One region of the Shewanella sp. ISTPL2 genome, then DNA from elsewhere that is predicted to be linked to it. Evidence: predicted binding sites of a transcription regulator. Region 1 holds the regulator's gene; each other region holds the start of a gene.
The links. The regulator LexA, encoded in region 1, represses DNA repair genes until DNA is damaged. The targets are predictions, from matches to a motif close to TACTGTATNNNNATACAGTA.
Positions count from the first base shown of each region.

Region 2: the regulator LexA is predicted to act here: its motif matches at 725-744, upstream of recA (recombinase RecA).
Region 3: the regulator LexA is predicted to act here: its motif matches at 1,055-1,074, upstream of HUB64_RS09020 (YebG family protein).

Region 1 is NZ_JAAPAV010000002.1:213,678-215,953, forward strand. Features, by position in the region: gene HUB64_RS22790 (cell division inhibitor SulA) at 45-557, opposite strand; gene lexA (transcriptional repressor LexA) at 554-1,174, opposite strand; gene plsB (glycerol-3-phosphate 1-O-acyltransferase PlsB) at 1,335-2,276, shown strand, end outside.
Region 2 is NZ_JAAPAV010000001.1:4,139,338-4,141,613, forward strand. Features, by position in the region: gene mutS (DNA mismatch repair protein MutS) at 1-449, opposite strand, end outside; gene recA (recombinase RecA) at 852-1,919, shown strand; gene HUB64_RS18225 (regulatory protein RecX) at 1,994-2,276, shown strand, end outside.
Region 3 is NZ_JAAPAV010000001.1:2,021,301-2,023,576, reverse strand. Features, by position in the region: gene HUB64_RS09025 (GAF domain-containing protein) at 268-726, opposite strand; gene HUB64_RS09020 (YebG family protein) at 744-1,043, opposite strand; gene HUB64_RS09015 (paraquat-inducible protein A) at 1,251-1,883, shown strand; gene HUB64_RS09010 (paraquat-inducible protein A) at 1,885-2,276, shown strand, end outside.

The DNA.
Region 1 (2,276 bases):
TTCATAGGTGAGGCGGCTTTCAAGGTAAAAAATTAAATGAATATTTAGTGTACAGCGCTAAAAAAAGATTGCTGACCGAAGAGATTGCCTTGCTCAATACGTACGTCTGCATGTAAGTGACTGTTTACGTCTTCAAGCACTATGCCCATAGCTCGGGCACTTTTAGCCACGATTTGTAGGCGTCGATTATCCCGCGCATCTAATGATTGAGTCCAAGTAATGACTGCACTGGACGTACCACTTGTCAGGGCTTTTTCCATCGCCCACAGGGTTTCGACTTCATCTTTAGCATGTACCAGCAAAACTCTATCCATACGCACACCTGCACTGGCGAGCATTTGCTTGTAGCCAATACTTGGTGGGTTGATGAGCACTAACCAACGGCCCTGTTGGCTTAACTGAGCGAGTTGTGCACTCAGATGAATTAATTCTTGGCGACCTTGAGTCTTAGTTGGCATACAGGCGATAGGCGCATGGTGCCAGTCATAGTCGGCATCACGGACTTCATCGAGCCACAAGCCCGGATGGCGGGGGGCATTGCCAAGTAGTTTATTCATAGCCAATCTCCATTACGGATCACACCGACGGCGAGTCCTTCAATTGTTAAACTTTGGAAGCCTAAATCCACTTTAATCGGGGAGTAATCTTCATTTTCGGCATGTAGATAGACCACATTACCTTTTTTTTCGAAACGTTTAACAGTGACATCGTCATCGACTCTAGCGACAACCACTTGACCATTCCTAGCTTGTTCTACTTTATGAACTGCCAGCAAATCACCTTCGAGAATGCCGATATTCTTCATGCTGTCGCCCTTTACTCGCAGTAAAAAATCGGCGGCGGGATGGAACATGCTTGGGTCGACTTGGTAGTACTGTTCAACATGTTCTTGGGCGAGGATAGGTTCACCCGCGGCCACTTGGCCGATGAGCGGTAAACCTGTTTCAGTCAAATCTTCGATTTCCGCAGGCAGACGAATGCCCCGAGATGTGCCTGGCATGATCTCAATGCAGCCCTTTTTTGCCAACGCTTTAAGGTGTTCTTCAGCCGCATTGGCGCTCTTAAAACCTAAACGGGTTGCGATTTCTGCCCGAGTGGGTGGCATGCCTGTATCGGCAATATTTCGTTTAATTAGCTCTAAAATTTCAGCTTGGCGTGGCGTCAAAGGTCTCATGGTGTTTCCTGTTTTTCTATACAGTTACTGTTAGTATATACAGTATTATTTGCAGCGCAAGTATTAACCACTTTTTAGCTATATTGGAGAGAATTAGCGAATATTGCCCATAGTCTGGTATTCTATCGGGCTAGTAAACGCACTTAATTGCATAAGAATAATGCCTAAACACGACTCTCTTTGGTTGAAATCATTACGTTGGATCCAAAAACACTTAGTGCACACTATTGTGGTGCCTCAGGATCCCTTTGCCGATCTGAATCTGGATGCTTCCAGACCCCTTGTTTATGTGATGAAAACAGAATCACTCAGTGACATCGCTGCTTTGAGCGAAATAACGGCTAAGTTAGGTTTACCAAGCCCTTATGAGCCTCTAGTGGCTAATGGTGTGACTGCGCCTCGGGTTGTCTGTCTTCAAGGACGTAAGCCACTGTTTGGCGAACGTGCTGGTAATGAGCCTTTCCTCGAATGCTTTATGCGTTTGTTAGCCGTGCATAAGGAACGTCCTGAATTAGATATTCAACTGGTACCCGTGAGCTTGTATTGGGGTCGCACGCCAGGGAAAGAAGACGACACTATGAAGGCGGCCGTATTTGAGCGGGAAAACCCGACTTGGCTGCGCAAGTGCTTGATGATTTTGTTCTTAGGTCGACATAACTTCGTGCAGTTTTCGAATGCCGTATCCCTGCGTTACATGGCTGACGAACATGGCACCGACATGGGGATTGCCCATAAGTTAGCACGGGTTGCACGCGTGCATTTCCGTCGTCAACGTAAGGTAATGACAGGGCCTGTGCTGCCAAACCGCCAAGCACTGTTTCATTCGTTACTCAAATCTGAGTCGCTGCGCAAAGCGATTCAAGAAGAAGCCGCCAGTAAAAAGATTTCTGAGACCCAAGCGCGCGAGACGGCTATTGAGTACCTCGATGAAATAGCAGCCGATTACTCAGACAGTTTAGTGCGTATTGCCGAGCGTTTTTTAACTTGGCTGTGGAACAAGCTTTACAGCGGGATCAACATTAAAGGCGCCGAGCAAGTTCGGCAGTTACACCACGATGGCCACGAGATTGTTTATGTGCCTTGCCATCGCAGCCACATGGAT
Region 2 (2,276 bases), on a different contig from region 1:
AATGTGGCATAACCAAAACCGACTTTACCTTGATAAACCGCGGCTAACAGATTGTCTTGGCGTTCCTGCAGCAACGCTTCGTCGGTTAAGGTGCCTGGCGTGACAATTCGCACCACTTTACGTTCTACCGGCCCTTTAGATGTCGCGGGATCGCCAATCTGTTCGCAAATCGCAACTGATTGACCAATTTGAACTAATTTTGCAAGATAGCCTTCCACAGCATGGTAAGGAAGTCCCGCCATCGGAATAGGATCGCCACCACTTTTACCGCGCGCAGTGAGTGAAATGCCTAACAGCTCAGAAGCGCGTTTAGCATCGTCATAAAACAACTCGTAGAAGTCACCCATGCGATAAAACAGCAACATATCGTGATGTTCTGCTTTCATCGTCAAGTATTGACGCATCATAGGAGTATGTTTTTCTAAATCATCGGTATCAATTACATTCATTAAATCGTTATCGTCCGTTGTGACTGCCTAAAGGCGATACAGTTTGTGTGGTTAAGGGTGATTAAGCGCTATGGAAGCGGAAGACTGCTGTACAATTTTCAGCTAAAAAGACCACGCAAAATTTGTTGCGCCAATCTTAGCAATAATTTAGCGAAAATTGAGCCCTTAACGATGGATATTGATCAAAGGGAGCTATTATCTGATTTGATATTCGCTAAAACCTTGGCCATATTAAAAATCCTATCAGCTAAAAATAATTCAGTCACAGGTCTTGATACTGTATGATTGTACAGTATACTAGTCAGCAGAATTAAGACAAAAAGCGCGGCTTTTTGAATTACCCGTTTGTAAATTGAATATCACTTTTGACAGCTTAATGCTTGTCTTGATGAGGGAACAGGAATGAAGGTCGATCCAAATAAAGAGAAAGCACTTGCTGCGGTATTGATCCAAATTGAGAAACAATTTGGTAAAGGCTCCATCATGAAGCTGGGCGAAGATCGCTCTATGGATGTTGAGACCATTTCTACCGGTTCTCTGTCTCTGGACGTTGCTTTAGGTGCTGGCGGTTTGCCAATGGGTCGTATCGTTGAGATCTATGGTCCTGAATCATCAGGTAAAACAACACTGACTTTAGAAGTGATTGCGGCAGCGCAACGTGAAGGCAAAACCTGTGCCTTTATCGATGCAGAGCATGCACTAGACCCTATTTATGCTAAAAAATTGGGCGTAGATATTGATAACCTGCTGTGTTCGCAACCGGATACCGGCGAGCAAGCGCTTGAGATTTGTGATGCTTTAACTCGCTCAGGTGCTGTTGACGTTATCGTAGTCGACTCAGTGGCGGCATTAACGCCTAAAGCTGAAATCGAAGGCGAAATTGGTGATTCTCACATGGGCCTAGCGGCGCGTATGATGAGCCAAGCTATGCGTAAACTTGCGGGTAACTTAAAGCAATCTAACACCTTACTTATCTTCATCAACCAAATTCGGATGAAGATTGGTGTGATGTTCGGTAACCCAGAAACTACAACCGGTGGTAATGCGCTGAAGTTTTATGCTTCTGTTCGCCTAGACATTCGCCGCACTGGTGCCATTAAAGACGGCGATGAAGTGGTCGGTAACGAAACTCGCGTTAAAGTGGTGAAAAACAAGGTTGCAGCGCCGTTTAAGCAAGCTGAGTTCCAAATCCTTTATGGCCAAGGTATTAACCGTACTGGTGAGTTAGTAGACTTAGGCGTAGCCCATAAGTTGATTGAAAAAGCGGGCGCTTGGTACAGCTATAAAGGCGATAAAATCGGCCAAGGTCGTGCTAATGCTGGCAAATATCTGACTGAAAACCCAGCTATTGCTGCTGAAATTGACAAGACGCTACGTGAGTTGCTTTTGAGTAATCCGAGTGCCTTGGCTGCCAAAGCTGATGATAGTACTGAGGACAATATTGATTTAGAGACAGGCGAAGTATTCTGAGTCAGTCAGCCCATCAAATTGCGGTCGCGCTGTTAGCGCGCCGCGATTATTCCCGTTTACAAATCCGCGATAAATTGCTCGAAAAAGGTTTCGAACTTAACGATATCGAACCTGTACTCGATGCTTGCGAATCCTCCGGTTTTATTAATGATGCTCGTTATGCCGAACTGTTGGTGCGAAGCCACATCAGTCGAGGCCACGGTGCAATACGCATCCGCCAAGCAATCGCACAGAAAGGCTTATCTAAAGACTGTATTGAAGCCGCTTTGGTTAATTGTGATTGTGACTGGTTTGAGCTAGCAAAAGATAAAGCCACCAAAAAATACGGCATTCCCCGTGTGACAGAAGTGAAGGGCT
Region 3 (2,276 bases), on a different contig from region 1:
GTCAAAAAGGGACATCGATTCGAGGTGATATATATCAGCTTCTTACATGTCGTTTATCTTCGTTAAACTCAATATTGAGTCAACGTACAAATTAGCATCCTAGCCGCGTTTACTAAAGTTAAAAAATATACCTTAACAAATTTTGACAGCTCAAAACACTAAGCTTATTCATTGCATGCCAATCAAACCAGCTTAATGCGTGCAGGCGCATATTATAAGGCGCACGCCACCGATTGCGACTATGAATTATGCGTTATTGTACGCAAATTAATCAAATAGGCAGTTTTCAAAACTTTTAACCAGTAATTCCAGCCCCTTTTGGTCTTCTTCATCGAAACGATCGAAGATAGGACTGTCAATATCGAGCACGGCAACCACGTTACCTTGCGCACGAACTGGCACAACTATTTCAGAATTACTGGCAGAATCACAGGCAATATGACCATCAAATTGATGGACATCGGCCACTCGCTGAGTTTGATTAGTGAATGCTGCAGTACCACACACACCTTTTCCTAACGGAATGCGTGTACAAGCCACTTTACCTTGAAACGGGCCTAATACTAGTTGTTCGCCACGCATGACGTAGAATCCCACCCAGTTCAGCTCAGTTAAATTATCATTGAGCAAGGCTGAAAAATTCGCCATCGCCGCAACAAGGTCATCTTCCCCTTCCAACAAGGCCAAGGCTTGACGGTTAAGTGACTCATAAAATTTCGATTTCATTACATTTCCTAACAATTTTATTCTGCTGCTTCGGTCTTTTTAGCCGCTTTTTTCGCTGCAGGCGGATTCGTTGGCGTACTATTAACCTGAACTGCGCCTTTAAGCAAGTTCGTCAGCTCATCTTTATTGTTAGCAAAATAGAATGCGAGCTTTTCGCCCACACTTTCATCTATACCCAAATCAGCTTTTTGAATGAAGGGGATAAGGTTATCGGCGATATCGAGCATCTTATCGTAGGCATCAGCCTCCTTCTTAGATGTGAATGTCATCTTTTCAACCCCTTCTCTGACCACGACAAACTGTGTTATTACTGCCATGACTGCCCTCGCACTGTTTTTATATACAGTAACTAGAGTGACATAGATTGAACTTGTGATGCAAGTGTTCTGATTAATCTGATATTATTAGCGTACTTTCGTTGCCAAGATTATAAAAGCGCTAGACGTGGCTGAACAGCTAACTAGCACGACACTTTGCACCGATCTCGCTGTTATTACTCCTATTAGGCTAATATATATTTTTATATGCATGAAAACGCAGCAGAAAATTCAGTAACCCTATGCCGTTCCTGCGATTTAGCAGTCCGCAAACGTGCCTTGCCTAGCGGCGTTAGAGCACTCTGTCCTCGTTGCAGCACAGCACTTTATGACACGCCATACTGCTCTGTGAATGGTATGTTAGCCCTATGTATTTCGGCATTAGTGTTTTATTTCCCTGCCAATTTTTTACCCGTACTCGAGATCCACTTTTTCGGCAGTATTCGTACTACCACGGTTTTCCAAGGGGCATTTGCAGTATTTGACCAAGGCTATTGGGTTGTAGGTGTCGCCGTACTTGCCGCAGCTGTGATAGGTCCAGGCTTATTACTGTTATCGATATTGACACAGATTTTAATTGTGAAATGGGGATTGAGTAGCCTTTTTTGGCGTAACTCATTGAAGCAGTTATTAAAATTTCATGGTATCTTATCGCAGCTCACTATGCTGGAAATTTATGTGATCAGCTTCTTAGTTTCATCATTTCAGCTATCTGATTTTTCGGACATTTATTTTGGTATGGGCACATTTTGCTTCACTATGCTGTTTCTCGTGACCTTGTTTCTACAAAGAGAATACGACTTAGAACATATGTGGACGTTATTGGAAGGTCATAGCTGATATGAAGCAACAAGGTAAAGATATCGGCCTATGTCTCTGTAAAGTGTGTCGCCAACTCAACAGCAGTGAACTCACGCACTGTCAGCGCTGTGAAACTGAGTTGCACGTCAGAGACTATTCCAGCCTGCAAAAAAGTTGGGCTTTGTTGATTACCGCTGCCATCTTACTGGTGCCAGCCAACATTTACCCTATCACTATGCTGACCAACCAAGGCCAAGTGCGGCACGACACGATTTTTTCGGGCATTTTACATTTAGTGCATTCAGATATGCTGCCTATTGCCATCATAGTGTTTACCGCCAGTATTTTAGTACCATGGATTAAAATCATCGGCTTATCCATTTATCTGTGTGCGATCAGCTTTGATATCCCGATTTCAAAAAAGAAATTGAT